3 regions of the Vibrio sp. 16 genome follow, and region 3 is predicted to be linked to each of the others. Evidence: predicted binding sites of a transcription regulator. Region 3 holds the regulator's gene; each other region holds the start of a gene.
What was found. The regulator CRP, encoded in region 3, controls carbon source genes, mostly activating them, when cyclic AMP is high. The targets are predictions, from matches to a motif close to TGTGANNNNNNTCACA.
Positions count from the first base shown of each region.

Region 1 (14,416 bases), 1.1 Mb from region 3:
CGTTGTTTTGTATTCATATTCAACCGATGAGCCGACATGCCCCCCAAACTGTAGAGCGTCATCAAAAAAAGTATCTTCAGGGGCAAAGCCTCGGTCATTAGCAGCAAATGCGGTCGTACTTAAAAGCAGTGTGTTAGCAATGAGTACCGACAATGTTGTTCTTTTCACGGTATTTCCTTAATTGTTCCAGGCAGTGGATATTAGAAAAATTCTGGCCATGAATTTTAGTAGTTCACGTTGAACGCCTAATTATTGTTCTGGAAATATTTTAAGATTTCCTCCTATTGATTCTACAAATGAGACTTGCATCACCATTAATGATGTTATTTTTGAATTTGGTCACAAAAACCCTGTTTTTCATAAGCATAAAGCAAAATTAACAGGTGAATTTTACGTTGAGACCTTATTCAACCTGGTTTCATATAACAACCAGCAACCCCATAACACCGACCGAAATTAGTGACAAATATCACATATAGATACCATTTCCATGTTTATTATATTGACTTATTACGACGGCATTTTAACCTAGTAGTATCTTATGGACTACTAACCTAATGAGCGGTGTGGGTATGAAAAAAAACCTAATTACAGCAGGACTGATTGGATCTCTTTTGGTCGCGGCAACGGTCAATGCACAAGCCATCTCCCCAGAAGACAACGCAGAGCTGTTGATCTGGACGGATTCGACAACCGTCGACTACATGGAGTACGCGGCTAAAGCGTTTAACCAAGACTTCAACTACGATGTTGCGTTTTCTTTCCGTGGCCTTGCTCCTATCGATGCAGCCTCAAGACTGATCCAAGATGGCGGCTCAGCTCGCGTCGCGGACGTTGCCGAAATCGAACATGACTTGCTGGGTAGACTGGTGGTCGCTGGTGGCGCGATGGAAAACTTGGTGTCCGCACCGCGCATCAATGAAACCTTTATGCAAAATGCCATCGACGCCTCTAAGTCAGAAGGTAAGAGCTATGGTTTCCCGGTGAGTTTCGCCACCACGGCACTCTTCTATAACAAGGACTTACTGCCAAAAGCACCCAACACATTTGAAGAGCTCATTGAGTTTTCGAAAACCTTCAACGATAAAAAATCTCACAAGTACGCACTGCTGTGGGACATTCAGAATTACTACGAGTCGCGCTCGTTTGTCACGCTGTACGGTGCGTATGAGTTTGGTAATCACGGCACTGACGCTAAAGACATCGGTATCAACTCAGAGAAAGCGCAGCAAGGCTTAGAGGCGATGAAGAAACTGCGCGTTGCAAACAACTCCAACCCAATCGACATGAGAAATGCACAGGTGCGCCGAGGTTTGTTTAGCGAAGGTAAAGTCGCGGCAATCATCGATGGTCCTTGGGCCATCAAAGGCTACCAAGATTCAGGGGTGAATTATGGCGTTGTACCTCTACCAAAACTTGAAGGTCAGCAGCCTAGAACGTTTTCAACCGTGCGCCTAGCCGTCGTCTCTTCTTACACGGAATACCCAAGAGCCGCACAGCTTTTCGCAGATTATCTGTCGAGTGACAAGATGCTGAAAAAACGCTTTGAGATGACCAAGGCCATTCCACCAGTCCAATCGGTGATGGAAGAGATCATTGTTGATGCAGACGAAGCAACCTACGCCATCATCACTCAAGGTTTCTATTCAGATGCGATGCCATCCATCCCTGAAATGGGCTTTATTTGGTCACCAATGGCGAGTGCCATTACGGCAATGTGGGTCAATGATAAGTCTCCGAAAGAGGTTCTTGACCGTGCTCGCTCAATCATCGCAGAACAGATTGAATTACAAGAGTAAAGATGTCTATGTTGTTATCACAAACTCAGCCGGCACCTAAGGTGCCCGCTTCGCTCCTGATTATGGGCGCGACTCAGCTACGCTTTGGCCATTGGGTCAAAGGGGCTGCGTTCCTAGCCTTGCAAATCGTCACCTTGCTGTTTCTCGTCGACATCACTATCGCACTAAAAGGATTGGTGACACTCGGCGATGTGGCTCAAGTGCGTAATGGTTTTGACATCATCCCCGGCGATAACTCTATCTTTATGCTAGTTGAAGGGGTGATCGCGCTGATTTACTGCTTTCTGTTTTTGTGTGTCTACGCCATTAACGTGAAAGATGCGCTAAGTGTAACGCCGAGCCACGCGTCACTCTCAGAGCAATTCAAGCAGATCTACGACGAGAAATTCGCCTTTATCATGTTGTCGCCAGCCTTTTTGGCCAGCATCGCGTTCATCATTTTGCCAATCGTCATTACCGTGTTGGTCTCGTTTACCAACTATTCGGCGCCGCACCATATCCCGCCGCGTAACCTGGTGGACTGGGTTGGATTTAAAAACTTTATTGCGCTGTTTGAGCTAAAAATCTGGTCCAGTACTTTCTTCGGCGTGGCTTCTTGGACGGTAATTTGGGCGTTCTTTGCGACTGTCTGTACTTGTGGATTTGGTTTTCTGCTTGCTCTGGCGCTGCAAAAGAAAGACATCAAGGCGAAAAAAGCGTGGCGCTTTATCTTCATTCTGCCTTACGCCATTCCCGCTTTCGTTACCTTGCTGATGTTCCGTTTACTGCTTAATGGTGTCGGACCGGTTAATGCGACGTTAAACGCTTGGGGCTTTGATTCTATTGCGTTTCTCTCTGATCCATTCACGGCAAAAATTACCGTTATCGCTGTCAGTGTTTGGGTCGGCGCACCTTACTTCATGTTGTTGATTGCCGGTGCATTGACCAATATTCCTTCCGATCTGTACGAAGCGAGTGAAGTGGACGGTGCCAGTAAGTTCCAACAGTTTTGGGAAATCACCTTGCCAATGGTGTTACACCAAGTTGCACCATCTTTAGTGATGACTTTTGCCCATAACTTCAACAACTTTGGCGCCATTTTCCTTCTAACTGAAGGCGGACCTATCAACCCAGAGTATCGATTTGCGGGCCACACAGACATCCTGATTACTTGGATCTACAAGCTCACGCTCGACTTCCAGCAGTATCAAATTGCCTCTGTTATCTCAATCATCATTTTCTTGTTCTTGTCTGGCATCGCAATTTGGCAGTTCCGACGCATGAAATCCTTTAAAGACGACGTAGGTATGTAACATGGACAAATTTATCGGAAAAATCGGCACCGCGATCGTCTATCTGTTTCTCACAGCAAATGCGCTATTGGTGCTCGGCCCTGTGCTTTGGACGATCTTGGCCTCTTTCAAAGTCGGCACTAACTTGTTCAGCTCATCTTTTACGGAAATTGAGTTCACGTTGGACCATTACCGAGCGCTATTCAACGATACGCCTTACTTTGATTGGTACAAAAACACCTTTCTGTTAGCAACGGCGAATATGTTGATTTCACTGGTAGTGGTGACCCTGTCAGCTTTTGTCTTTTCACGATACCGTTTTAAAGGCAAACGCAACATTATGATGAGCATTCTTGTACTACAGATGTTCCCAGCGTTTCTCTCCATGACGGCAATCTACATTTTGCTGTCGAAGATGAACCTTATCGACACCTACGCTGGCTTGTTGTTCGTCTATGTAACGGGGTCACTCCCCTTCATGGTTTGGTTGGTCAAAGGCTATTTTGATGCGATTCCAACCTCACTCGATGAAGCAGCAAAAATTGATGGTGCCGGTCACATGACCATTTTCCTTGAGATCATTTTGCCGCTCGCCAAGCCGATTCTGGTTTTCGTCGCCCTTGTGTCATTTACAGGCCCGTGGATGGACTTCATTTTGCCAACGCTCATCCTGCGCAGCGAAGAGAAAATGACCTTAGCGATTGGCATCTTTAGTTGGATCTCTTCCAACTCCGCAGAGAACTTTACTCTGTTTGCCGCCGGCTCTCTCTTAGTCGCGGTACCTATCACGCTGCTGTTTGTGGTCACGCAAAAACACATCACCACAGGCTTAGTCAGTGGCGCAGTAAAAGAATAACAACGTCAGGATATACACATGATTACAAGAAGCTCCCTTTCACACTCGGCAAAGAGTGCGGACAGTTACGCCTACGATAATGACACGCTGCATATCCGCTTACGCAGCGCCAAAGGTGAAATCGAAAAAGTCGCCCTTTGGATTGGAGACCCTTATCACTGGGCCGAAGGCGGCTTAGATGGCGGTAACCTAGGTGGCAGTGACGCCCACGGTTGGGTCGGTGGTAATGAAGTGGAAATGAGTTTTGAAGGCCAATCAGAGCATCACGACCACTGGTTCGCCGAATTTACCCCGCCGAAAAAGCGCACACGTTACGGCTTTATCCTTTACGGTAAAGGGGGTGAAAAACTGCTGTTTGGTGAAAAGCGCATTGTCGACATCGCTCAGGATACTCAAGCAGAAGTGGAACTGAGTAACTTAAGCAACTTTTTCTGCTTTCCGTTTATTAACCCTCGCGATGTATTAACCACGCCTAAGTGGGTTAAAGAGACGGTTTGGTACCAGATTTTCCCTGAGCGTTTCGCCAATGGACGCCCAGAAATTTCCCCGAGCAACGTATTACCATGGGGCAGCCAACCCACCAGCGACAGCTTTATGGGCGGCGATTTATGGGGCGTGATCGATAAGCTCGATTACCTTCAAGACCTAGGCGTCAACGGACTTTACCTTTGCCCTATTTTCACCGCCAATGCCAACCACAAATATGACACGGTGGACTACTACAATGTTGACCCGCATTTTGGTGGCAACGAAGCGTTTAAAGCATTGGTTAACGAAGCACATAAACGCGGAATGAAGGTGATGCTTGATGCGGTGTTTAATCACATTGGCGATCAATCACCGCTATGGCTTGATGTGGTTGAGAAAGGTAAAGACTCTCAATACGCAGATTGGTTTTGGATCAACCAGTTCCCTGTTTACCCAGACACGCCAAGAGAGGAATGGGACTTTTGGAACCTGAACTACGAAACTTTCGCCAACGTTGCGGAGATGCCAAAACTCAATACAGAGAATGAAGAGTGTCGCGCTTATTTACTCGATGTTGCCAAGCATTGGGTTGAAGAATTTGGTATTGATGGATGGCGCTTAGACGTTGCCAACGAAGTCGATCACAGCTTCTGGCGAGAGTTCCGCAAGGTAGTGAAGCAAGCCAATCCAGACTGCTATATCCTTGGTGAAATTTGGCATGAAGGGATGCCTTGGCTGCGCGGTGATCAATATGATTCATTGATGAACTATCCATTAACTCAGGCAATCACCGATTATTTTGCCATCGCCAGCTTGAATAAGTCGGAGTTTAAGAACGCGGTCACGACATCTTACATAGCCTACCCGCGCAATGTTAATGAAGCGATGTTTAATTTGCTCGATAGCCACGATACTACCCGAATCATCTCGCTGTGTGGTGGTGACAAACGCAAAGCGAAACTGGCTTACCTCTTTATGTTCACCCAAGTTGGTGCGCCTTGTATCTACTACGGTGGAGAGGTAGGCATTGATGGTAATCGCGGTATGGGAAGTGAAGATAACCGCAAATGCATGATTTGGGACGAGTCAGAGCAAGATCTTGAATTTAAGCAGTTTATTCAGGATCTCATTTCGCTGCGTAAAAGCTCAGCGGCGTTCAATCTCCCTTACCTCGATTGGCTTGATGTAGATGATGATCACTGCATCGCCTATCAGCGTGGTGAGTGGCGCTTTATTCTCAATAACAGTGACCAAGCGAAAACCGTCGTATGTAGTGGAAAACCGTACGAGCTTAACGCCTATGGTTATGTCATGGAACAAGTGTCTCGCTAATGCAAGGCGCCATTCATTTGGGAATCTCTTTGGATTCCCAATCCATTCACACATACACCAGTGACGCTGCAGGCCACGAGCGACTCCGAGCCCGAGAGCCCCTCTCGTCAAACTCAGCTTCGCTTCTCGACACCTTAAAGCGCTTGGTCAATAAAAGCCGAATTCAATTTGGTGAACTCAAAGCGCTGACACTAAGTTGCTCTGAATACTTCACGGCTACGAATAGCCTCCATCAACCGTCCCCAGAGCAACTCGCGAGTGCCCTGAGCCAAACATTCACGATCGATTGCCAGCTTGTCAGCCACTCGCAAGCGGCTGCGATGCATGTGTCTGCACACCACCAGCGTTTGTTAAGCGTTTCGCTCGGCGACAGTTGTGGTTTGGCGTTGTTTGAGAACGGCAAACTACGCCCAAGCCGTCTGTGTGAGACGTGGGCACACTCTGAGCTTCCTGGTTTTGACTGGCTCGTCGATGGCTTAACGCCGGTATGTCGGTGCAGCAGTGAACACTGTATCGAGCAATTTTTGTCGGTCGGCGGAATTGAAAGGCAGTATCACCAAATCGTCTTGCAAGACAAACCGCTTGCGGTGATCTTTGCTGGCGTCGCCAACGCGGTCCCAACCGATACAAGGGTGTATCGTACCTTTATCGATCAACTGGCTCGCAGTTTGGCCAAGCCAATAAACGAATTAATGCCCGAGACTCTTCTGCTGTCTGGCGACGTGGTTTGCCACGGCCGTATCAATGACGATTTACTCGTGGCGCTGAGTCGATACATCGACGTCTCTTTGCTCCCCGACTCGATCACCTTATCCAGTGATGCCTTTGCTTTTGCTCAGGGTGCGGCACTCTTCTCGGAAAAAAATTACAACAATCGTTTTCTCTCCGCACGATGACAATGATAATCTAAAGTAGGTAAATAAATTGAACAGCTTCAGAGGACAACCTGTGTCAGATCTAGTGACCAAACTGATGGATTTCGGCTTTTCTAAAACCGACGCGCTTGTGTACATCAACCTACTCAAAAACGGCCGTGCAAGCGGATACAAAATCGCTAAAGACATCTCTTTGTCTCGCTCTTCAGTTTATTCATCGATCGATAACCTCTATGCCAACGGCTACATCTTCCTTTCAGACGGTGATACCAAAGAGTACGAAGCCAAATCGCCAGAACTGATCTTCAATCAAATTGAGAAAAAGACCGTCGAGAATATCAATATTCTTAAAACCGAACTGTCGAAGATGATGCTGCAAGAAGAAAAGCAGTTTGTGTACAACGTCACCGGCTATGAAAATGTGCTGCAAAAAGCCAAAGAAGTGATCAACCAAGCCAACTTGGAGATTTACCTCAATACTGACTTTAACTTAAATCTGTTTGCACAAGAGCTTTGTGATGCCATTGAACGTGGCGTGCGCGTGATTGTTTTCTCATTCAATAAAGTAGCGAGTCCGCACAAGAAAATCGAAATGTATTCTCGCTCTGACAACGAAGAAATCGAGTACCCTTCTCACCGCTTTATGTGTGTGGCGGATATGAAGCTAGCACTGATGTTTTCTCACCGTGACGAAACCTTGGGCCTTTATGCCAACAACCGCTTGATGGTGAAAATGATCGCTGAGCACATCCACAGTGACATCTACCTCACGGAATATGAAAAGCTGGAACCTGAGAAGCGCATCCGCGTCAATACCATTCACGAACAACACAACTCGATGGTGATGGACGATCTCGCCAAACACTAACAATCATGAGGGTGACATGCTCACCCTCCTCTTGCTCTGATTAAACCCTCGCCAGAACCGCTCTGATTTCTTCGATAACGTTGCCTTGCTCGCGTCGCAGTGGTCTAATACTCAAGTGATTTTCAACCACTTGGTAAATAGATAATGCAACATGAGCATCAACCTACGTTTTTCTTTTTCGACTATGAAACGTGGGGAACCAGCCCTGCAAAGGATCGTCCTTGCCAATTTGCAGGTGTGCGTACCGATATGGATTTCAACATCATTGGTGAGCCTCTGGTTATCTATTGTCAACCACCGACAGATTACTTACCCGCACCAGAAGCGGCATTAATCACCGGTATCACTCCTCAAACTGCTGTTGCCAAAGGATTGTCTGAGCCAGAGTTCATCGCCAAGATCCATGAGCAGCTCGCTACTCCAAACACCATTAACCTGGGTTACAACAGCATTCGATTCGACGATGAAGTGACTCGCTATACGTGTTATCGCAACTTTATCGACCCCTACGCTTGGAGCTGGCAAAACGGCAACTCTCGCTGGGATCTTCTCGACGTGATGCGCGCTTGTTATGCACTACGCCCAGAAGGCGTTGAGTGGCCAGAAAATGACGAAGGGTTTATCAGCTTTAAGCTAGAGCACCTGTCTAAAGCCAACGGGATTGAACACGAAAATGCCCACGATGCGATGGCCGACGTGATTGCTACTATTGAAATGGCGAAGAAGATCAAAGCTGCGCAACCTAAGCTGTTTGATTATTTCCTCAGCATGCGCCACAAACGCAAGCTCAACGATCTGATTGATATTGTTAACATGACGCCATTAATGCATGTCTCGGGCATGTTGGGTCGAGAGTGTAATTACACCAGTTGGATGGTTCCTGTGGCTTGGCATCCAACCAACCAAAATGCGGTGATCATGGTCGATTTGGCCAAAGACCCACAACCCCTGTTCGATTTGGATGTTGAGCAGCTCAATGAGCGCCTGTACACCAAACACTCGGAGCTGGCAGACGATGAACTTCCGGTCCCGGTAAAACTGGTCCACCTTAATAAGTGTCCGATACTTGCACCTGCGAAAACCTTAACCGCAGAAAACGCCGCGAATATTGGTATCAACCGAGAACAATGCCTTGAGAACTTGGCTCGTCTGCGTCAAACCCCTGAAATACGCGAAAAGCTGATTGGCTTATACAGCATCGACCGGGAATACGCGAAAGATAACGATGTCGATAGCATGCTTTATGACGGATTCTTTTCTCCGGCGGATAAAGCCTCGATGGACATTATTCGCCAAACCGATCCAAATAACTTAGCGGCGCTTGATATCTCGTTTAATGATGACCGTATTGCACCGCTGCTATTCCGCTACCGCGCACGCAACTTCCCTGCCACTTTAGATGAGTCAGAACAGCAACGCTGGGCAAATCATTGCCGAGACTACTTCGAAAGTCGTATTGAAGACTATATGCTCAATTTGGAAAACTTAGTTCACGAACATGAAAGTGATGAAAAGAAGCTAGCTATTTTAAAATCCGTTTATCAATACGTACAAAAGCTAGTATCTTAGATACCAGAACGCCTGCACCCTAACAGATGCCTCAGCCACATACACAATAATTACCAGTCATGAGGCACTGACACCCAACCAACATGGGTTTACACCGTGTTGGTTTTTTACGTTGCGTTTTTGCAACGCATGATAATTTCGGACGATAACAACTTATGGCAAAAACAGTGCTGAAATACGTTGTGTCAATGGGGCTGATTTTCCTCTGCCTCATCGCGGGCATCAACATTCAACATCTTCTCGGTATTTCGATTCCTGGCAGCATCATCGGCATGCTGATTCTTTTTGGATTGCTTGCAAGTGGACTTGTTCCCGTCGACTGGGTACGCCCAAGCGCAAGTTTATTTATTCGCTATATGGTGCTGCTGTTTGTACCCATCAGTGTTGGGTTGATGGAGCATTTCGATATGTTACTCGCTAATGCGCTGCCTATTCTCGCCAGCGCGGTAGGTGGGACATTCATTGTTCTTGTATTGCTTGGCCTTATGCTTGATCGAATGCTAAAAGGAGGACAAAAGTAATGTGGCTACTCGTTACCCTTGTTGTCTTTTTCGCTTCTCGCTGGTTGTGTCAAAAAATCAAAAGCCCATTTATGAACCCGCTTTTGATCAGCTTAGCTGTACTCATTCCACTTCTGACGTATCTGAAGGTTCCGTTTGAGACATATTATGCTGACAACCAGTGGATCAACTATCTGCTTCAACCCGCTGTCGTCGCACTGGCTTACCCTCTGTATGAGCAATTGCCGCAGATCCGAGCAAACTGGCGAATCATTATGCTTGCCTGTGGTGTAGGTAGCGTGATGTCGATGCTCACTGCCAGTATGATTGCCGTCTACATGCAAGCCGACATTACACTGATAGCAAGCCTACTTGGTAAATCCGTCACCACGCCTATCGCGATGGAAGTCTCTAGCCACCTCGGCGGAGAGCCTGCAATTGCCGCGATCTTAGTTCTAATCGTCGGTCTGTTTGGAGCGATTGTGGCGTACCCTGTCTACAACTTGCTTAACATTACTCACCCTATTGCCAAAGGACTTACCATGGGAACGGTATCCCACGCGCTGGGTACCGCAACCTGCGCTGAAAAAGATGGTCAAGACGCTGCATTTAGCTCTCTCGCCTTAGTGGTTTGTGGTGTGATTACGTCTATCCTTGCCCCTTCTTTCTTCGCATTTGCCGTTTGGCTTGCTGCCTAACTCACTTTTGCGACGTTTGGTCGAGCTGTTCAGTCGCAGCTCGACCGACCTCACTTCTCTCCCTTATGTAATCGATACCATGTGTGACCTCACTCTAATTATGTAAACAATAAATTCGTTACACAGATTAATGTGATTTAAATCTCAGTAATGTTTTACTCTTCGCATAAAATGAAATACCAGTATCAAGGCATGTCTGTACTGTAAAGACGCCCGTGCCAAAGATATCAATTAACGTATACACAAGGATTCACCATGAGAAGCCGCATTGAAAAAGCGCTATCTGATGCGCCAAGCCAAATCGCAGAATACCTATCACCCATTCTGTTAGCTGATGACTTTGACGCAACGCTTTCCCCTCAGCAATTTTCAGAGCTTCTGTCCATTTCAGGGCTAGAAGATGACGAACTTCGCGTCGCGCTGCTTCCTTTTGCTGCCGCTTATTCCTATGCTCCTATCTCAAATTTTTATGTAGGCGCGATCGTACGCGGTTTGTCAGGACGCTTATACTTTGGCGCGAACGTCGAAATCCTCGGCGCACAACTCGGCCAAACCGTTCACGCAGAGCAGTCAGCCATTAGCCACGCATGGATGAAAGGGGAACAAGGTATTTCAGACATTACGATTAACTTTAGCCCTTGTGGCCACTGTCGTCAGTTTATGAATGAATTGACCACCGCAGATAAGTTAGTGGTGCAGCTACCACAGCGTGATGAAATGACCTTGCAAGAGTATCTACCGGAGTCGTTTGGTCCTTCCGATCTTGGTATCGAGTCTGGACTCATGTCTAGCGTTGACCATGGCAAGCATACGAATGAAACCGATGAAATGGTTAACAAAGCCGTCGAGGCACTTAACCGCAGCCACGCCCCTTACACTAAGAACTTAAGTGGCGTGTGTCTTAAACTCGATAGCGGTGAAGTTTACTTAGGTGCATACGCTGAAAATGCGGCGTTTAACCCAAGCTTACCACCACTGCAAGTGGCGATGATTCAGCTACTTCTAGATGGTAAATCTTTACAAAATATAGAGTCTGCAGCACTGGCGGAAATGGCCGACGGTACCATCAGTCACCTTGCGGATACACAGGCAACACTGGAAGCAATCAATCCCGATATTCCGGTCGCCTACTTAGCGATATAAAATACAAAAGGCGCTCAATGAGCGCCTTTTGTTTCACTTTGCCACTTACCTAAACGTCAAAGAACGGTGTCGGATCCACTTCTAAGCTGCTAGGGGCAATCGCTCGTTCGATGGTTACTTTACTGTGTTTTACATCAACGTATGACACATCAATGAAACGCTTGTACTTTCGAGAGTAGAAACACTTGACCTCAGGTTTCAGTGGTTCCGCCGCATTGGAAGTCCATACAATGCCGACCCGACCATCACTCAGTTCAACCAAAGCACCAACTGGGTATACACCAATACAGTTGATGAATTTATAGACCAAGTCTCGGTCTAGGTGAAATGGTGTAAGGCTAAGCAAAATCTTAAACGCCTCTGCGGAGCTCATCCCCTTTTTGTAACAGCGATCCGCGGTTAGAGCGTCATATATATCAACAATACAGCTCATACGCCCATGAGTTGGCATCTGCTCAGCAGTCAAACCTCCCGGGTACCCTGTCCCATCCAATTTCTCGTGGTGCATCAAGCATACGTCACGAGCAATATCACTCAGCCCAGTAACGGTACTGATGATTTCACCCGCATAGACCTGATGCAGCTTCATATGCTCAAACTCTTCTGGCGTTAAGCGTGCGGGTTTATGGAGCACTTTGTCGTCGACTTTGATTTTGCCAACATCATGGATAATGCCACCGATCGCCATCTGTTTTAACGTCTCTTTGGGCAAGTTTAGATGCTTACCAAATGAGACCAATAAGGTCGCAACGTTGACCGAGTGTTCCAGTAAGTACTCATCTTTACTTCTTAACGCAGAAACGCAGTGAAGCGCATCAGAATCGATCAGCACGGACTCAATCAAATCATCCGCCCAGCCATCTAGCTCATCTACATGAATAGACTTGCCTTCAAACGTCTGATTAAGAATTTTTTGCGCTAAACCTTTCGCTTCGCGGATAATCTTTGAGGCTTTTTTCTGTTGGGAAAAGCGGCTCATTTTCTTACGTTTTGTCGGTGCGGGGGGCGCACCTTCTGGCTCCACCTCTGGCTGATCGCTTACTGGTTTAAATACACTGCCCTTTACCGACAGACTTTGATCTACCCAAGCATACTTAACGCCATTTTTCACCAATTGACGAATTGCTTGTTGAGTAGGTACTCGCCCTGCATTAGCAAGGTTGACGCGTTTACTGTCTTCAATGGCGGTAACAAACATGCCCACCGTCAGCGTATCAATCGGTATCTTGATGGATTGTTTTGGGTCGTACTGCATCTGTTCTTTTTATATCCCGAGCATTTGTTTTTATCACCTTTACGTCTGGGGAAAACTTGAAACAAGATTTCGACGAAATTTCAGTGAGTTGGCGCTCTGTTGACTTATGATTCACACGGCTTCTATATTGATATCATTATAATCGTAATCGAAACAATTTCCTCATCTCAATCGACATAAACTACAAGACAATCAATAATATTAAGTAATTATTAGTTACAAATCATACTATTGCGCGGCATTTTAAAGCCAATTTACAGTACATGCACCCATTATCTTATTCGCAGTCAAAGCAAACGTTTGCTTTTTGGTTCGGGATACGTATGATCGCCTACAATTTCATTCTCCTCTGAATAATAAGGGTTATCTATGTTTGGTACGGCTACACGTCAAAACGCAACACGCGTTCTACTGCTTGGGTCTGGTGAACTTGGAAAAGAGGTCGCAATCGAGTGCCAACGCCTCGGGCTTGAAGTGATTGCCTGTGATCGCTACGAAAATGCACCGGCGATGCAAGTCGCTCATCGCAGCTACACCTTGGATATGCTTGATGGAGAGGCTCTCGAGGCGATCATCGAAAAAGAACAGCCGGATTTCGTTGTGCCTGAAATCGAAGCTATCGCAACCGATAAGTTAGTCGAGCTTGAAGCGAAAGGACTTAATGTTGTCCCAACTGCGAACGCGACGAAACTGACCATGAACCGTGAAGGAATCCGCCGTTTAGCCGCAGAGGAACTGGATCTGACAACCTCTCCTTACCGCTTTGCTGACAACTACCAAGACTTTACTGCCGCCATCGAAGCCGTGGGTATTCCATGCGTGTGCAAACCTGTAATGAGCTCATCAGGTAAAGGGCAAAGTGTGATTAAGTCTGCTGATGATGTCCAAAAAGCGTGGGATTACGCTCAAGAAGGTGGTCGCACGGGGGCTGGGCGCGTAATCGTTGAAGGCTTTATCGATTTCGATTATGAAATTACGCTACTTACTGTACGCGCGGTTGACGGTGTGCACTTCTGCGCTCCGATTGGTCACCGCCAAGAAGATGGTGACTACCGCGAATCGTGGCAGCCACAAGCAATGTCAGATGCAGCTCTGGCCGCCGCTCAAGACGCCGCAGGAAAAGTGGTCAACGCATTGGGCGGCTATGGCATTTTTGGTGTAGAACTTTTCATCAAGGGTGACACCGTTATTTTCAATGAAGTCTCCCCTCGTCCACACGACACAGGTCTCGTCACCTTGATGTCGCAAGACAGCTCTGAATTCGCGCTGCATGTGCGCGCCTTTACAGGTATGCCAATTGCTGGCATTACACAATTTGGCCCAGCGGCATCAGCGGTGGTTCTTGGCCAAGGTACATCACAAAACATTCGTTTCGAAGGTTTAGAGCAAGCACTCGCCGCACCTCAAACCCAAGTTCGCCTTTTTGGTAAGCCAGATATTGATGGACGCCGCCGCTTAGGTGTCGCAATTACTCGTCGTGACTCCATTGAGCAAGCCATCGAAGATGCCGTCACTAGCGCTGCACAAGTAAAAGTGATTTACTAATCGCGATCGAAAAGAGCGTTTGGTTTCCCAAACGCTCTTTTCATTTAAGACTCTATCAAATACACCACTTCGATCATTCGTGCCCCTTCAATTTTTGAAAGTTTCGGTGGCATGTCCGCCTCATCATTACGATGTAGCTCTGTAATTTTGTAGCCTTCATACAAGCTTCTTACTTCTTGCTCCGGTACCGAAAACGGAGGCCCCGCCATCAGAGATTGCTCGTACTCAAGTGTCACC
Region 1 is NZ_OY808997.1:799,177-813,592, reverse strand. Features, by position in the region: gene U9J37_RS03670 (hypothetical protein) at 1-168, opposite strand, end outside; gene U9J37_RS03665 (sugar ABC transporter substrate-binding protein) at 573-1,799, shown strand; gene U9J37_RS03660 (carbohydrate ABC transporter permease) at 1,808-3,091, shown strand; gene U9J37_RS03655 (sugar ABC transporter permease) at 3,093-3,926, shown strand; gene U9J37_RS03650 (glycoside hydrolase family 13 protein) at 3,945-5,726, shown strand; gene U9J37_RS03645 (ROK family protein) at 5,726-6,622, shown strand; gene U9J37_RS03640 (TrmB family transcriptional regulator) at 6,675-7,469, shown strand; gene sbcB (exodeoxyribonuclease I) at 7,614-9,038, shown strand; gene U9J37_RS03630 (CidA/LrgA family protein) at 9,194-9,559, shown strand; gene U9J37_RS03625 (CidB/LrgB family autolysis modulator) at 9,559-10,236, shown strand; gene cdd (cytidine deaminase) at 10,492-11,379, shown strand; gene U9J37_RS03615 (cyclic di-GMP phosphodiesterase) at 11,429-12,634, opposite strand; gene purT (formate-dependent phosphoribosylglycinamide formyltransferase) at 13,004-14,179, shown strand; gene U9J37_RS03605 (thiopurine S-methyltransferase) at 14,224-14,416, opposite strand, start outside.
Region 1: the regulator CRP is predicted to act here: its motif matches at 10,368-10,383, upstream of cdd (cytidine deaminase).

Region 2 (3,360 bases), on a different replicon from region 3:
TTATGTGCTTTTCCCACGGCAATTTTAAAGCGCGCAAACCTATAAGCAGCTCTTAATTCGCTATAGTTGCTACATACTTTCAATTGCTTTAGCGAAAAGTGTTCTCACCTTGATTTGCTTCTCAACATCTAGGGTGGGTCGTGCTAGCCGCTCCTCATCTCAGTAATCTAACTGATACTCAAAGAAGAATAAAAATACCCGCTAAACACGCACTCATTAGGTTGGCTAACGTACCCGCAAGTACAGCTTTGATACCGAGGTTTGCAACTTCAGCACGACGCTCAGGAGCAATCACGCCAATCGAGCCAAGTTGGATTGCAATCGAACCAATGTTTGCAAATCCACACAGCGCAAAAGTAATGATGACTTGAGTATGTTCAGACAAGGTCGCTTTATGCTGGACAAAGTCAATGAATGCCACAAACTCGTTCATCACAATCTTTTGACCAATGTAAGAGCCTGCCATCAACACTTCATTTGAAGGAACACCAATCACCCATGCCAAAGGCGAGAACAAGTAACCAAATAACGCTTGTAGGGTAATACCGCTAAATCCAGCAGCTTCACCAAGGCTTTCTAAGCCAGTGTTGACCATCGCGATAACACTCACGAATGCGATTAGCATGGTACCCACCGCAACCGCTACTTTCATACCGTTCATTGCGCCGCTTGCAAGTGCATCAATAACATTGCTCTCTTGCGCTTTATCCATCTCAATATCAGATTGATTGATTGGTGTATCGCGCTCAGGAACGATGATTTTCGCCATCATCAAACTACCCGGAGCAGCCATGAAACTCGCGGCGATAAGGTATTTGAGCTCAACGCCAAGACCGGCATAACCACCCAAAACAGAGCCCGCTACCGAAGCCATGCCACCAGCCATAACAGCAAACAGTTCAGAACGAGTCATACGAGATAGGAATGGACGAACAAGAAGTGGCGACTCGCCTTGAGAAAGGAAAATGTTGCCGGTTGCAACCAGTGATTCAGCTTTACTTGTACCCAAAAACTTTTGGATACCGCCACCAATAAACTCGATGACTTTTTGCATAATGCCAAGATAGTAGAGAGCGGAGATTAGAGCACTGAAGAATATAATAATAGGAAGGACACGAACAGCGAAGATAAATCCAGTATTGGCCAAATCACCAAATAGGAAGCTGATACCTTCATCAGCAAACCCCAAAAGACTAGAAACACCACTACTCAAACTGGTGAGTGCCGCTTGTCCCCATGGGAAATACAAAACAAGAGCAGCAAATCCAACCTGGAGCATAAGTGCACGAGACACTGTTTTCCAATTGATCGATTTACGACTCTCAGACAGCAGTACTGCGCACAACAATAGAACGACAACACCGATTAAACCGAATAAAACATTCATTAAAGATCACCTCTACAAGCATTCAATAGGTAGCTGGTCCGGTCCGTGGGGTCATTCACCTTTCCGTGTGACGGCTTGTATTGGCAGAGCACTCGCTCTTAACCGGGCGGAAAGTATAGCGAAGGATATGAGATATTCATCACATTTTTTAACGCAAACGTTCAAGCGTTCATTCTGTAAACGATTACACCGACTATTTCGAAGATTTGAGAAAATTCCAGCAAGGGAAGACAAAGGGAATACGCACTTAATTGCATTTATTTTCTGGAGCAAGATCACAACGCTTACTATGTAATCGTTATCATTTCAAAATAAATTTGGGCAAATATCATTTCGCCATCTAGTTTTATAGATGTGTCAACTAACGTACTAGTGAACATAATCTATTTCCTAACAACGTCAGCGGCTTAGACAAACACAACAAATTTTGCCCCACTTCAACGTGGGGCTTTTTTATATCGATACTTGCACTGTGCTGCATGCTCATTACAATGCGGGAAAAACACAACAGTGAGCCATTATGGAACGAGATTACACATACGCCTCGCTCTCGCAATTACCGCGAGAAGAGCTGGAAGAACTGAGTATGCGCTTGATACAGCGCTTGATTCCTGAAGACTCAATGACGGAGCTGTTTACGTTTGACGCAGAAGAAACGGAGTCAGAAGATAAACTGATGGAAGCGCGCTTTGATGCCATGTTACGAATGAGCGCCATCGCACTGAGTCAACTGCCTGAACTGTTCAGTGAATCAGAAAACAAAGAGCAAAACACGCTTCGTATGCAAAGACTGCTCCTTTGGCACTTTTATGCTTCTTCGTTCCAGTTAGATCGCGCCATTCCTTTAGAAACACATTGCAACCACGCTGAGGTGATTCTTAAACAGAGCCCGAACAGCGCCCTTGAGTGGGTCACGACTCTTACAGACTTACTGCGCCAATACGCGCAAATTGCTCAGAAATAAGTAAAACGCCAGTATTGCGCTGGCGTTCTTTTTATTGAGTTTGAGTGATGAGTCGGGCATTGAGCTTTTGCAGCGGGCGATTGTTGTTACCCATAATCTTATTGAATAACGCAGCTTGCTTAGCAGAGACCGTCTGAGGTGTTTTCAACACTAGCCATCTTACGCCCTCGGAACACGGCGGAGTGGTCAACGAACCACTAAAGCGATAGTAATCATTGGTATCGCTTAACAAAGCGCTCGCATTAAAGGGAACATCTATCGGTGAGTCAGCGCCTTTCTCTGGGATATTATCAAGCAACTTCGCGAGCTCACTATTGTCTTCCCCCAGTTCGAAAAAGACGGCAACGACCGCCAAATGACCGGCTTTATCTGCATGCACAAAATGCGCTTCCAATGGGTACTCTTTGCCGTCTACGTGATTTTCAGATGGGGTGTGAAAATGAAATTGCTTAAGCGTAAACGACTTTCCATCTATCGCTAAAGTGTTAATCCCTTCAAGTTGGGTTTGCAACGTATGACTATTATTAAGTAGCGATACAACCTGCCCCTGATAGTCAAACGACAGTTTTTCCAGTTTGGCCTCTGTTGCTGACTCTATATTAATCGGGCTTTGGTTTACCCCGTTTGCACACTCGGACGCAAATTCTCCCCAGTGTGATGGACCATGTTGCCCTTCGTAACCCCATTGCGCTGCGTTTGCGTTGCTCATAAATGCGGTGCAAAGCCCTAGTGCGAGTAGTGTCCTTTTCATACTTGTTCCTTTTATTTGCCAACAGTGAGTCACGCATCATAAAACGGGCAGAGGCCAGAAAAGTAGTCAGTAATCTATGTTTGCAGTTTACTTTGGAGCCAGATGCTAACTCGCTGAAATTAATTTGATTATCAACGGATTTATCTGTGCTACAGGATTGATTACGCGTCAATCTTCTTGGAAACATTTCATTGCTACTTTGCTTTAGCAAACAGAACCAGTTGAAAAATGAGCAATATGCGCTAATATTTAAGCATA
Region 2 is NZ_OY808998.1:268,930-272,289, forward strand. Features, by position in the region: gene U9J37_RS15420 (NupC/NupG family nucleoside CNT transporter) at 179-1,387, opposite strand; gene U9J37_RS15425 (hypothetical protein) at 1,908-2,351, shown strand; gene U9J37_RS15430 (carbonic anhydrase) at 2,383-3,102, opposite strand.
Region 2: the regulator CRP is predicted to act here: its motif matches at 1,516-1,531, upstream of U9J37_RS15420 (NupC/NupG family nucleoside CNT transporter).

Region 3 (14,416 bases):
ATTCGAGCATTCAAATTACCCATCGCAGCAGCTTCACGCAAATATGGGATCGCACGTTCTTTGTCTTGTTGCACTAAAGTGCCTCTAGAATAGTAACGACCTAACTGCTCAAGCGCAGCAGGTAAACCTTGATGAGCCGCATTTTCCATATAATAAAGGCCAAGCTCAACATCCTGATCGACACACACGCCCCATGCCAACATATCTCCGTAAAGAAACTCGTAAGACGGAAGACTAATGCGCGTTGCTCGCGCAACGATGTCTTCTACCAACTGGCAATTATCCGCTTTGACACGCTCTAGATGTTGATTGTTGTTTATCAGTTTAATCAGTTCTGCTTCGGTATATATAGGTACCGGCTCACCAATTTCAGGCAATTCATTCGCCTGAACTGCCGAGATACTTAAAGCCAATACCATCGAAGCCGCTAATTTTCTTAGCTTCATTGTCTGCACTCTTCACTTCGATCGTGTGTGCTACGGTTTCACTTCGACGAGAAGCTAAAACGATAACACCCGTTTTGCCACAGATGCGGCAAGCTTGATAGTTATATCGGCAATGGGTGCTAACTCTTTAATCAAAATTGCCGCTATCAGGCAAATTGTTGCCATTCACAACCGATAGATCAAGAGAAAAATGGTCATAAAAAAACCAGCACCGGAGTGCTGGTTTTGTAATTCACTGATAGCAATCAGAAATTAAGCTTGGTATGGGTGAACCTTAATGATGGTTTCATTACGGTCAGGGCCAGTAGAAATAATATCAACTGGGATACCCGTTAGCTCTTCGATACGCTTGATGTAATCTAGAGCTGCTTGAGGCAGTGCGTCTAGAGTCTTAGCACCGAATGTGGTTTCAGACCAACCAGGCATTGTTTCGTAGATTGGCGTAGCTTCTTCAAAAGACTCAGCAGCCATTGGCGAAACTTCTAGGATAGAGCCATCTTTCATCTTGTAACCAGTACAGATTTTGATCTCTTTTAGCCCATCAAGAACGTCTAGTTTCGTTAGACACATACCCGTTAGAGAGTTGATTTGGATTGCGCGGCGCATTGCTACTGCATCAAACCAACCTGTACGACGTAGACGACCTGTTGTTGCACCAAACTCGTGGCCAACAGTACCTAGGTGTTTACCGATTGGATCTTGCTTGTCTTGACCATCGTATAGCTCAGTTGGGAATGGACCTGAACCAACGCGAGTACAGTACGCCTTAGTAATACCAAGAATGTAACCGATGTGACGAGGACCAAAACCAGAACCTGCAGCAACACCACCAGCAGTCGTGTTAGAAGAAGTTACGTATGGGTAAGTACCGTGGTCGATATCTAGTAGCGTACCTTGAGCACCTTCGAACATGATCTTGTCGCCGCGCTTACGTGCTGCGTCTAGTTCGTCAGTTACGTCCATAACCATTGAGGTTAGTAGGTCTGCGTAACCCATGCACTGCTCAAGAACTTCATCGTAGCTTACTGTTTCAGCTTTGTAGAAGTGCTCTAGTTGGAAGTTATGGAATTCCATGACTTCTTTTAGTTTCTCAGCGAACATTTCTTTATCGAAAAGGTCACCAACGCGTAGACCGCGACGAGCAACTTTATCTTCGTAAGCTGGACCGATACCACGGCCTGTTGTACCAATCGCTTTTTTACCGCGAGCAAGTTCACGCGCGTTATCGATAGCGATGTGGTAAGGAAGAATTAGAGGACAAGCTTCAGAAACGAAAAGACGCTCGCGTACTGGGATGCCGCGCTCTTCTAGAGGCTTCATTTCTTTAAGAAGTGCTTCAGGCGAGAGTACAACGCCGTTACCGATAACACATTTTACGTTATCGCGTAGGATGCCTGATGGAATTAAGTGAAGAACGGTTTTTTCACCGTCAATTACAAGAGTGTGACCAGCATTGTGACCGCCTTGGTAGCGAACCACATACTTTGCATCTTCAGTTAAAAGGTCAACGATTTTACCTTTACCTTCGTCACCCCATTGGGTGCCCAGAACGACTACGTTATTTCCCATCTTTCCAGTATCTGTTGCTAGTTAAAAATGGATTCTAGCACTGAATCACATTTCTTGCAGTCATTTTTTAATCATCCATGCGTAATACTGATTAAACAAAGCCATGTTTAAAACAACTGCGATTAATATCAATCAGTTAGTGCTTTCCTGACGAAACATCACCGCCAGAGGTTACTCATCGGCGTATATTTTTACGCTCAGTTTCCCATCTCTATCGATACCCGCGCGATACATCCCAGAACTGTTCATTGAAAAATGTAGGTTACCTTGCGCATCCACCGCTATCAGACCGCCTTCTCCGCCCATCTGTTTCAATTCCCCTTGGATAATGGTTTCACAGGCGGTGTGTACATCTTCTTTGAGATAGCGCATTCGAGCAGCAACGTCCCCGGCAACCATTTTACGAATGAAGAATTCACCCATACCTGTGGTTGAAACGGCCACATTACCGTTCTCTGCAAAGGTACCGGCACCAATAATCGAAGAGTCGCCGACGCGACCATATTTCTTATTTGTCACGCCCCCTGTGCTGGTTGCTGCCGCTAAGTTCCCTTTTTGATCCAAAGCCACGGCGCCGACCGTGCCGTACTTTTTATCATCGGGGTATTTAGATTCTGAGAGCGCAAATAGGCCTTTCTCTTTCATCGAGAGTAATTGCTCATAGCGGCGATCAGTAAAGAAGTAATCCTGCTCGGTAAATGAGTAGCCCTGCTCAAACGCGAACTGTTCAGCCCCGTCACCAATCAGTAGTACGTGGTTGCTTTTCTGCATCACATCACGAGCAAGCTCTATCGGGTTTTTAATATGGCGCACCCCAGCCACTGCGCCAGCTTCGGCCTTAGCTCCGTGCATGACGGAGGCATCCATCTCAACCATCTCTTTATGAGTGAGGACCGAACCTTTGCCAGCATTAAAGTTAGGAGAATCTTCGAGCACCTTCACCGCAGCAACAACCGCATCAAGTGCATCACCAGATTGAAGAAGAATCTCATGCCCTGCGCGAACGGACCGCTCGAGATCAGCGAGGATCGCAGCCTTGAGCTCATCGCTCATTTGCTCACGTAGAATGGTTCCGGCTCCGCCATGAACGGCGATTGAGAAAGGCTTTGTCATCGGTTGGACTCCTTCAATCTAACGACCTTACTGGGACAAAAAAGGCGCTCCCCGTTTTACAGGAAACGCCTCTTGTTACTCGCTAATCATCTATGGATTAGTGAGAACCGCAGCTACCGCCACCGCAGCAACCGTCTTTTTTCTCTTCACCGTGGTCATGACCTTCGCCACCACAACAACCACCTTCGTGATCGTGGTCGTGACCACAACCACCAGCTTGATGAACATGGCCGTGTTCGATCTCTTCTGCTGTTGCTTCGCGTAGAGCGACAACTTCAACATCAAACGTCAGTGTTTGACCTGCTAGCATGTGGTTACCGTCAACCACAACTTCATCACCGTCAACTTCTGTTACTTCAACAGGGATTGGACCTTGGTCAGTATCCGCTAGGAAACGCATACCCACTTCGATTTGCTCAACACCTTGGAAAACATCGGCAGGAACGCGTTGTACTAGTGCGTCATTGTGCTCACCGTACGCTTCTTCTGGAGAAACAGTAACAGAGAACTTCGCGCCCGCTTCCTTACCTTCTAGTGCAGTTTCAAGACCAGTGATTAGGTTGTTGTTGCCGTGTAGGTAATCTAGAGGCGCGTCAGTTGTAGACTGATCAACAACAACACCGTCTTCTAGCTTTACTTGGTAAGCAAGACTTACTACTACGTTCTTTTCGATTTTCATATTGGCTCCAAGGAGGATAAAGGACCACAGCTAACCCTATGGTCAGCAAACTTTCTACTGGGGTTATTATGGGGATGATTCAGAGAAACTCAATCAATCCGGCTTAAAAATCCCGATCATTTCTTCGCCGCTGTGCTTGGTCGTTTCCATGGACTCGGGTTTTCTTTGATCTTGGTGACCACACTCGACACACTCAACCAGTTCGATATTATTTTCTATCCACCAACGTAATGTGTCTTGTTCTGAACACTTCGGGCAGTTGGCGCCTGCGATAAATCTTTTTTTCATGTTACGACTCTATTGGATTAATCCCAGAAGTTCTTCGCTTGTTGATCGCTTTCCATTTCACGACCAAAAATCTCTTCCAGTTCTTTACGGGCTTCTTTGGCTCTTAAGGCCAATTGCTTATCATCTTGATGCTGAGGGAGGAGCTCTTTGAGCATCGCGTTATCAAGTTTCCTAAAATGGGCTTCCGCTCGTTTGGCTTGATACGGATGCATTCCCAACTCAACCAACGCCTGACGGCCTAGATCGAGTGCACCAAGGAAGGTTTCACGAGAATAGCTTTCAACACCATGGCTCAGCAACTGATAAGCTTCTACGCGACTGCGTGCTCGAGCGAGCAAACGTAGCTTAGGAAAATGCGTCTGACAGAGTTCTACGATCTTCATGATCTCATCCGGTGAGTCGGTACAAATGACCATGGCTTCGGCTTTGTCTGCACCAGCGGCTCGCAATAAATCGAGCTGAGTGGCATCACCGTAGTAAACTTTGTAGCCATACTTTCTCAGCAACTGAATTTGGCTAGCATCACTTTCCAGCACCGTCACTTTGATCTTGTTGGCGTACATAAGACGGCCAATGATTTGACCAAAACGACCAAAGCCCGCAATGATGACGCGAGGCTGCTTATTGATGACATCGCTAGCCAGTGTTGCTTCTGTTTCTGCGTTTAGTCCTCTCGCATACCATTTGTTCTGCGCCATCAGTAATAGAGGGGTGGTGACCATAGATAAGCTGACTACAACAAGCAAGAAAGCCGTCTGCTCTTGGTTAAGAAGCCCTTCGGCACTCGCAGCGGTAAAGATAACGAAGGCGAACTCACCACCTTGGCTTAAAATCGCCGCCATTTTACTGCGCGATTTTGCACGACTACCATAAAGACGCGCTAAGAAATAAAGAATCGCCCCTTTCACCGCAACCAAGCTGAATACCGTCACAAGGACAGCAAATGGTTCTAACGCAAGCAACCCTAAGTTGACCGCCATACCCACGGCAATGAAGAAGAGTCCAAGCAGCAAACCTTTAAACGGTTCTATCGCGATTTCTAACTCGTGACGATACTCGCTTTCCGCAAGTAACACTCCAGCAAGAAAGGTTCCTAGCGCCATAGATAAACCAAGCTGCTTCATGATTAGAGCAATGCCTATCACCAGCAAGAGTGCCGCGACAGTAAACAATTCACGCACGCCACTAATCACGACATAACGGAACAATGGTCGCAGCAAGAAGTGACCACCAACCAACAGCCCGCCTACGCCAGCAAACATCCACAGCGCATCCCACGCATTGCCTGCCGTGTTTCCGGCAAGTAAGGGCAAAATCGCCAACATGGGAATCACGGCGATATCTTGGAATAGCAATACTGCAAAACCCGACTGACCCGCTTCTTTGCCTGCCAACCCTTGCTCTTCAATCACTTTCAAAGCAATGGCTGTCGAGGAAAGCGCCAGTCCCATTCCAATTACTAAACTGGTTTGCCAACTGGTTCCCGCTAAATAAGCAACGCTGGATATCACACAAGTTGTGATGACCACTTGCGCGCCGCCTAAACCGAGAATCGGTCCTTTCATTTGTAATAGCTTTTTCGGGTTCAGCTCCAAGCCGATCAGAAAGAGCAGCAAGACGACACCAAACTCAGCGAAGTGGAGAATCGCTTCAACGTCGCTGATCAAGCCCAGCCCCCAAGGGCCGATCGCCACACCAGCGAGAAGGTAACCCAATACCGAGCCAAGCCCCATTCGTTGCGCAAGGGGCACCGCCACTACCGCTGCGGTCAAGAAAATCACACTACTTTGGAGGAAATCACTTTCAAGCGCCATGCTCGCCTCCTAATTCTTCTGGGTAAACATACAATGGGTCATTCAACCATTGTCGATACGCTTCAGCGTGTTGGTAGCGCTCCATTTCGGAGACATTTCTTGCCCAGTAAAGCACTAAAGGTTCAATCCAATGCATTTGACACAATGCTGCAGTGAGCTCAAAAGGTTGAAGTATCTCTGATAAAGGATAGCGGTTGTAGCCACCTTTACTAAATGCTTCCTCTTGACCTCCTGTCGTAATCACACTGCGCCAATATTTGCCCTTCAACGCCTCACCGCCACCAAACGCAAATCCTTTCCCGAGCACTCGGTCTAGCCACTCTTTTAGCAATGCTGGGCAAGAGTACATATAAAGAGGGTGATGAAACACGATCACATCATGTTCGATAAGTCGTTGGTGCTCCGCGGCGACATCAATAAAAAAATCGGGATAGTGCGCGTAAAGATCATGCACGGTGACATGCTCAAGTGATTGAATTTTCTTGAGCATCATTTGGTTGGCCACTGACGACTGTGACTCAGGGTGGGCATACAGCACCAAAACTTTGGGCTTTTGCGTGGCTAAACTCTGCATTCCTTGGACAGCAATCCTTGTGTTTCGAATGTATTCTATTGTTTTTATAGGTTATCAGTTTGTTATACGTGGTTAGCGCAAATAACGCAATAATCGACTTTTAATCTTATTCCCCCTACTATTCGACGCAATACGAGCAAAGATAAAGCAAACAACTATGATCACCTTCTCTGGCATACAGCTACTACGTGGCGGAAAACCCCTTCTTGAGCAAGCTTCAGCAACCATTCATCCCGGCGACAAAGTGGGCCTGGTCGGAAAAAATGGCTGCGGTAAGTCGACGCTTTTTGCATTAATTAAAGACGAGCTGTCTATTGATGCGGGCAACTTCAGCAAACCTGCTCATTGGGAACTAGCATGGGTCGCTCAAGAAACTCCTGCTCTCGAGCGTAGCGCCATTGAGTACGTAATCGATGGTGATCGTGAATATCGAAAGCTAGAAGCCGATCTTGCACAGGCGGAGCAACAAGACAAAGGGACGCTAGTTGCCGAAATCCACGGCCAAATTGAAACCATCGGGGGGTACAGTATCCGCGCTCGTGCGGCGGAACTATTGGATGGTTTAGGCTTTAGCCAAGAGCAAATGAGTTGGAACTTAACTCAGTTCTCGGGGGGCTGGCGTATGCGCTTGAACCTAGCTCAAGCTCTGCTTTGCCGCTCAGATTTGTTGCTTCTTGATGAACCAACCAACCACTTGGACTTAGATGCCGTGATGTGGCTAGAACGCTGGCTACAAAACTACCCCGGTACACTCGTGCTTATCTCACACGACCGAGACTTTCTCGATCCTATTGTCGGTCGTGTCATTCACGTCGAGAATCAGTTACTGAACGAGTACACCGGCAACTACTCATCATTTGAAGAACAGCGCGCTCAGAAGCTTATCTTGCAACAAGCGCAATTTGAGAAGCAACAAAAGCAGATGTCGCACATGCAAAGCTACATCGACCGCTTCCGCTACAAAGCCTCGAAAGCTCGCCAAGCACAGAGCCGAATCAAAGCCTTAGAGAAAATGGAGAAGGTTCTGCCTGCGCAGCTCGATAACCCATTCAGCTTCCAATTTCGCGATCCAGATGCGCTGCCAAACCCTATCATCATGATGGATGAGGTATCAGCAGGCTATGGCGATAATCTTATCTTAGAAAAAATCCGCCTCAACCTCGTACCTGGCAGTCGCATTGGTCTACTTGGTCGCAATGGCGCAGGTAAATCAACGCTGATTAAGTTGCTTTCTCGTGAACTCAATCCTCAAGGGGGCGACTTAACCTATTCACAAGGCGTGAAGATTGGCTACTTTGCTCAGCATCAACTAGAAACGCTTCACCCAGAAGAAACACCGTTGCAGCACATGATGCAGATCGCGCCTGACAAGAATGAGCTCGAGCTGCGTAATTATCTCGGCAGTTTTGGCTTCCAAGGCGATAAAGCGCTAGAAAAAGTAGCGCCGTTTTCCGGTGGCGAGAAAGCACGTCTGGTGCTGGCATTAATCGTATGGCAAAAACCGAACTTGCTGCTGCTCGATGAACCAACGAACCACCTAGATTTGGATATGCGTCAAGCGCTAACTATGGCTCTGCAAACCTTTGAGGGGGCGATGGTGATTGTCTCGCACGACCGCTACCTACTGCGTGCGACCACCGATGATCTTTACCTGGTTCATGATCGCCAAGTTGCCCCATTTGATGGCGATTTGAACGACTACTACAAATGGCTAACAGAGCAACAAAAAGCGGAGCGACGTGAAGCCCAAGCTCAGCAACCAGAGAAAACGAGTGCGAACAGCGCGGCGGCCAAAAAAGACCAGAAACGCCGTGAAGCTGAATTTCGCAAGCAAACCGCGCCAATTCGCAAAAACCTGACAAAGTTAGAAGAAAAAATGGATAAGTTGGGTGAATCGTTAGCGGAAGCGGAAACGCAATTATCCGATAACTCACTTTATGAAGCCGAAAATAAAGCTAAACTTAATCAAGTACTCGCCATTCAAGCCAACAGCAAAGCCGAGCTTGAAGATGTTGAAATGGAATGGATGGCTCTCCAAGAAGAGCTAGAACAGATGGAGCAGGAGTTCAGTAGCCAATGAGTTCAGAGCACGCACAAATTTCTTTAACACTTGAGCGCTTGTGGCAATTTAGCTTGCAGTACTACAGTGTGCGAGAAGTAAAAGAGGCGTGCTTAGCTCTGCAAAATCAGTTTAAAGGTAACGTCAATTTATTACTGCTGCTCAAATGGCTCGACGAACAACAGGTCTGTTTTGGTGAGCAAGATTGGCATCGTGTTGAGGAGTGTCTCGGGCGCTCCGAAGCCCTACTCCTCAATTTCCGCGAGTTAAGGCGAAAGCTAAAAAGCCAAGTGCCAGACACTGTCTATCGAGAATCGCTTCAATTCGAACTGCAACTCGAAAAACAGCAGCAGTCTGATCTGGTTGATTGCATTAACAGTATTCAATTGGAAAAGAATCTCGGCGAGCCACTTACGCTTCGGTATTGCCGTCAACTTGGTGGCGAGCGCCTCTATTCAGCCTTCGCTGAGCCCATTGATAACATCGCCAACCTATAGAGACTGTTTATGACTCAGTTTGTCGCCGCCAAAGGGCTTTCCAATCCCCACCTTCAAACCCTAGCTCCGCGCTTAATTCGAAAAAAAGCGCTGTTTGAGCCTATCTGGCAAACACTTGATACCCCCGATGGTGACTTCCTTGACATCGCTTGGGGTGAAGATAACCAGACCACAGCGGCCAAAAGCAAACCGATTTTCGTTCTGTTCCACGGACTGGAAGGATGCTTCTACAGCCCTTACGCCAATGGCTTGATGGATGCGTTTAACAAACAAGGTTGGCTCTCCGTCATGATGCACTTTCGCGGCTGCAGCGGTAAGCCGAACAAGTTAGCGCGCGCTTATCACTCTGGTGAAGTCGAAGATGCCCGTTTCTTTTTGCAGTACCTCAATAGTCTATTTCCTTCTCAAAAGAAGGTTGCCGTTGGGATTTCACTTGGCGGAAATATGCTGGCGAACTACTTGGCTAAGTATAATCAAGACCCACTACTCGATGCCGCAACGATTGTCTCCGCGCCATTGGATCTCTCGGCCTGCTCGGAGCGAATTGAACAAGGCTTTTCTAAGCTCTACAAAAACTACTTACTCTCCTCTTTGAAAAAGAGCGCCTTGCAGAAGCACCACTTACTCAAGGGCGAGTTAGGGCTAACTTATCAATGCATCAAACGGGTGACGCGATTGTACGAGTTTGACGACTTAATCACCGCGCCGCTGCATGGATTTAAAGATGCCGAAGATTACTACCAGCGCTGTTCGGGCATCCACCGCCTGAAAGAGATCAAAGTCCCGACGCAAATCATTCATGCCAAAGACGACCCGTTTATGACTGATGCGGTGATCCCCAAGTATGTGCTGCCCGATAACATCGATTACCGGCTGTTTGATCAAGGCGGTCATGTCGGCTTTGTTACCGGCAGCGCCATCAAACCGCGGTTTTGGCTGGAAGAAGCCCTGCCCGCCTACTATGAAAGTCTCACCGATCCGGCATAATAGCGCCTCATCTGCGAACATAAAATCTAGAGGTATTTATGATTGTTCCTTGGCAAGACATTGCACCAGAGACATTAGAAAACTTGATTCGTGAGTTTGTCCTTAGGGAAGGAACCGACTACGGAGCGGTAGAGGTGTCACTGCAAAGCAAGATTGACCAAATTAAGAAACAGCTCGAGTCGGGTGATGCGGTCGTGGTTTTCTCCGAGTTACATGAAACCGTCGACATTCAACTCAAAAACAAATTTTAGAGAACTGCATACAATGACGGTTTACTAAAGCGTGCTATAGTGAACTCCGATTACAGGAACGTATTCAACGACAAGGTTTGTCATGTCAGCAAAACATCCAATTATTGCCGTTACCGGTTCTTCTGGCGCCGGTACTACCACTACTTCAGAAGCTTTCCGTAAGATGTTCAATATGATGAACGTCAAACCCGCATGGGTTGAAGGCGACAGCTTCCATCGCTTCACACGACCAGAAATGGATGTGGAGATCCGTAAGGCGCGCGAGCAAGGCCGCCATATTAGTTACTTTGGCCCACAAGCTAACGACTTTCCTGCGCTAGCAGAGTTCTTTCGTAAATATGGCCATGAAGGTACAGGGCAAGTTCGCCGCTACCTGCACACCTTTGACGAGGCAGTGCCATACAACCAAATGCCTGGCACCTTCACCCCTTGGCAAGACTTGCCAGAGAACTCCGACGTTCTTTTCTACGAAGGGTTGCATGGCGGCGTCGTCGATGGCGATGTTAACGTTGCCCAGCATGTGGACTTCTTGATTGGCATGGTTCCAATCGTGAACTTAGAGTGGATTCAAAAGTTTGTTCGAGACACACGCGATCGAGGTCACTCTCGTGAAGCGGTGATGGATTCGATTGTTCGTTCGATGGACGACTACCTCAACTACATCACCCCACAGTTTTCGCGCACCCACATTAACTTTCAACGAGTGCCGACCGTCGATACATCCAATCCTTTAAATGCAAAAGGCATCCCGAGCTTGGATGAGAGTTTCGTGGTCATTCGCTTGCGCGGAATTAAGAACGTCGATTTCCCATACTTACTGGCAATGATTGATGGTTCATTTATGTCGCGACATAACACCATAGTCGTGCCTGGTGGCAAGATGAGTTTTGCGATGGAATTGATCGTTCGTCCTATCCTTCAGCAACTCATCGAAACAGGAAAAATTGGCTAGAACTCACGGCTAGAACACGATTACTTTTCATACCGTGATCATGTGCACAGTTTTGCGTAGCAAAACCCAAGTAGGACCCGATTAAAATCAAGAAATCGTTTTCGAAAAAGGATACTATTTGTAACCGAAACACAAGTTGGCTTGCAGCATTTGTAAAGTGCTCTTATCCTAGTAAGCCTATTTAAGGCTTAGCTAAAACATGGAAAGCGGCAAGCGTACCCTGCAGAGGAAGTGAGATATTATGGTTCTAGGTAAACCTCAAACCGACCCAACATTAGAGTGGTTCCTTTCACACTGTCATATTCATAAGTACCCATCAAAAAGCACGCTAATTCACGCGGGCGAGAAAGCTGAGACGTTGTACTACATCGTTAAAGGTTCAGTTGCGGTTCTTATTAAAGACGAAGAAGGTAAGGAAATGATCCTTTCTTACCTAAACCAAGGTGACTTTATCGGTGAACTTGGTCTATTCGAAGAAGACCAAGAGCGTACCGCATGGGTTCGTGCTAAATCTCCTTGTGAAGTAGCAGAAATTTCATTCAAGAAGTTCCGTCAGCTAATTCAAGTAAACCCAGATATCCTAATGCGCCTTTCAGCGCAAATGGCAAGCCGCCTTCAAGTGACAAGCCAAAAAGTGGGCGACCTTGCGTTCTTAGACGTTACTGGCCGTATCGCGCAAACGCTACTAAACCTAGCGAAGCAACCAGATGCGATGACTCACCCAGACGGCATGCAAATCAAGATCACTCGTCAAGAAATCGGTCAAATCGTTGGCTGTTCTCGTGAGACAGTAGGTCGTATCTTGAAGATGCTAGAAGAGCAGAACCTAATCTCTGCTCACGGTAAGACAATCGTTGTTTACGGTACTCGTTAATCTCGATTAACTGCTGAATTTTAAAAGCCACCCATTGGGTGGCTTTTTGTTTATGAGCAATACAAACTAGGTAATCCCTGTTCTAACTTACCCATTGGTGCTTTCAAAAATCTTATCAGCAGACGCCGCAACAAACCCTGGATAGAGCTCGCCGTTGCTCATTGGATAACGCTTGGCAAACTCATAGAAACCACCCGGGATAATCTCTGTGCCTTCAGTAAATTGCACGGGGACTTTGTCTGCCATAGTGGATGACTGTTCGAGCAACACATCAGGAGATCCTTTCACCTCACCACCAAACTCATTGATGGTAAAGCCTGCATCACGCAGATGGTTGTTCACATCAACCACTTCGTTAAACGCATTTAACTGATTAACGCTCACAGTAAAGTGGTTTGCACCATAACCATGGGCAGCTAACCAAGAAGCGTATTCACTCTCTTTTGCCAACGTCTGGAAATCAGCGTAGCTAAGATCCCACAAACGTCCGCCATACAAAAACTCTGGGCTTTGCAATTGAGAGGCGTCTACCTGCTCAACCAGTTTAGCCACGATAGCCTGCAACTCGGCTGAACACTCATCGACTTTGAGTTCACTGATGAATACTTTCGGTTGCGTTGGATCTGGATGTTCAAAATGCTTGGCGACTAACTTTTTGCTCTCAAACACATAGTCACCACAAGGGGTGTAACCAGCATCAAGGAATGGTTGAGCCAGCGTCGCAATGCCTAACGGCTCAACATTGAAGGTGCGCAAAGCAATATGGTCGTTGATCAATGCTTCGTCTTCTTGCAGAAGTTGATGCACTTTTTCAGCAGAGGGACATAAGCGTTGAATATAGTCATTCCATAACGGTTGGAACAAAACATCTGGCGTCATAACGCCTCCTTGTATCGGGGTTGTTTACGTTAAAGAGAGCTTTATTAGTATTGTTTTTCGATATAAAAGAGGCCACCTAACCAAAATGTGTCCAGAAAATCTGATTAGGTAGCCTTCAACCTGTGACGTTTAAAGTGCCTTTCGGCTGAGAAAGGCAATAAGGGAAACCTTAGTGGTTTATTATGGTTATAGATCTAACCCTGGGCTTAACGTAGCAGGCAGCAATGTTTCGCTGCCTTCCATCGAAGCCATTGGGTAAGCACAATAGTCTGCGGCATAGTAAGCGCTTGGACGTAAATTACCCGATGCGCCTGGACCGCCAAATGGTGCATCACCACTCGCGCCAGTGAGCTGACGGTTGCGGTTTACGATACCCGCACGGATATGGTCAACAAAGTACTCCCACTCGCTGTCATCGGTAGACACTAGGCCAGCCGATAAGCCAAAGCGTGTGTCGTTAGCCAGTTCCACCGCTTTTTCCAAGCCTTGGTAGCGAACGACTTGCAGCAACGGGCCGAAGTACTCTTCATCTGGCAGCTCTGCAATCGCAGTGACATCAATGATACCCGGTGTAACAAATGCCGCCTCACCCGCTTTCGCCTCGATTAGACTCTCACCGCCAAGCTTTTGCAGATTCGCTTGCGCAGCAAGGATAAAGTCAGCGGCAGCTTTTGAAATTTGAGGCCCCATAAACGGAGCAGGCTCTGCAAATGGCTGGTCGACACGGATCTTGTTAGTCGCTTCCACCAGTTTGCTCACTAATAGGTCACCTTTATCACCTACAGGCACATACAAGCGACGCGCACAGGTACAACGCTGCCCTGCACTGATGAATGCCGACTGAATAATGGTATAAACCGTCGCATCAAGGTCACCATAGCTCTCAGAGATAACCATCGGGTTGTTGCCGCCCATCTCTAAAGCCAGCATCTTGCCAGGTTGTCCTGCAAACTGCTTGTGCAGAATGTGTCCGGTGTTTGCACTACCCGTGAATAGTACGCCATCAAGACCTTTCGAATCAGCGAGCGCTATTCCCGTCTCTTTGGCACCTTGAACTAGGTTAATCACGCCCTTTGGTAGACCAACTTGATCCCACAGTTTCATCGCAAACTCACCGGTTAGTGGCGTTTGCTCTGATGGTTTGAATACCACTGTGTTACCGGCCAAAAGGGCTGGCACGATGTGACCATTTGGCAAATGACCCGGGAAGTTATACGGACCAAATACCGCCATCACACCCAGTGGGCGATGACGTAGAACAATCTGGTTGCCTGCTGCTTCGCGCTGCGCTTCACCGGTGCGATCATGGTATGCGCGAATCGAAATAGCAATTTTACCGGCCATTGCTGCCGCTTCTGTACGCGTTTCCCAGATTGGCTTGCCCGTTTCTTTGGCAATGATTTCCGCAATCTGCTCGCTGTTCTCTTTCACTTT
Region 3 is NZ_OY808997.1:2,775,313-2,789,728, reverse strand. Features, by position in the region: gene motX (flagellar protein MotX) at 1-446, opposite strand, end outside; gene U9J37_RS12770 (adenylosuccinate synthase) at 699-2,015, opposite strand; gene U9J37_RS12765 (isoaspartyl peptidase/L-asparaginase family protein) at 2,187-3,128, opposite strand; gene slyD (peptidylprolyl isomerase) at 3,226-3,807, opposite strand; gene U9J37_RS12755 (YheV family putative zinc ribbon protein) at 3,901-4,095, opposite strand; gene kefB (glutathione-regulated potassium-efflux system protein KefB) at 4,113-5,909, opposite strand; gene kefG (glutathione-regulated potassium-efflux system ancillary protein KefG) at 5,899-6,483, opposite strand; gene U9J37_RS12740 (ABC transporter ATP-binding protein) at 6,641-8,563, shown strand; gene U9J37_RS12735 (TIGR02444 family protein) at 8,560-9,039, shown strand; gene U9J37_RS12730 (hydrolase) at 9,049-10,026, shown strand; gene U9J37_RS12725 (YheU family protein) at 10,065-10,277, shown strand; gene U9J37_RS12720 (phosphoribulokinase) at 10,360-11,229, shown strand; gene crp (cAMP-activated global transcriptional regulator CRP) at 11,471-12,103, shown strand; gene U9J37_RS12710 (DUF1338 domain-containing protein) at 12,191-12,982, opposite strand; gene astD (succinylglutamate-semialdehyde dehydrogenase) at 13,169-14,416, opposite strand, start outside.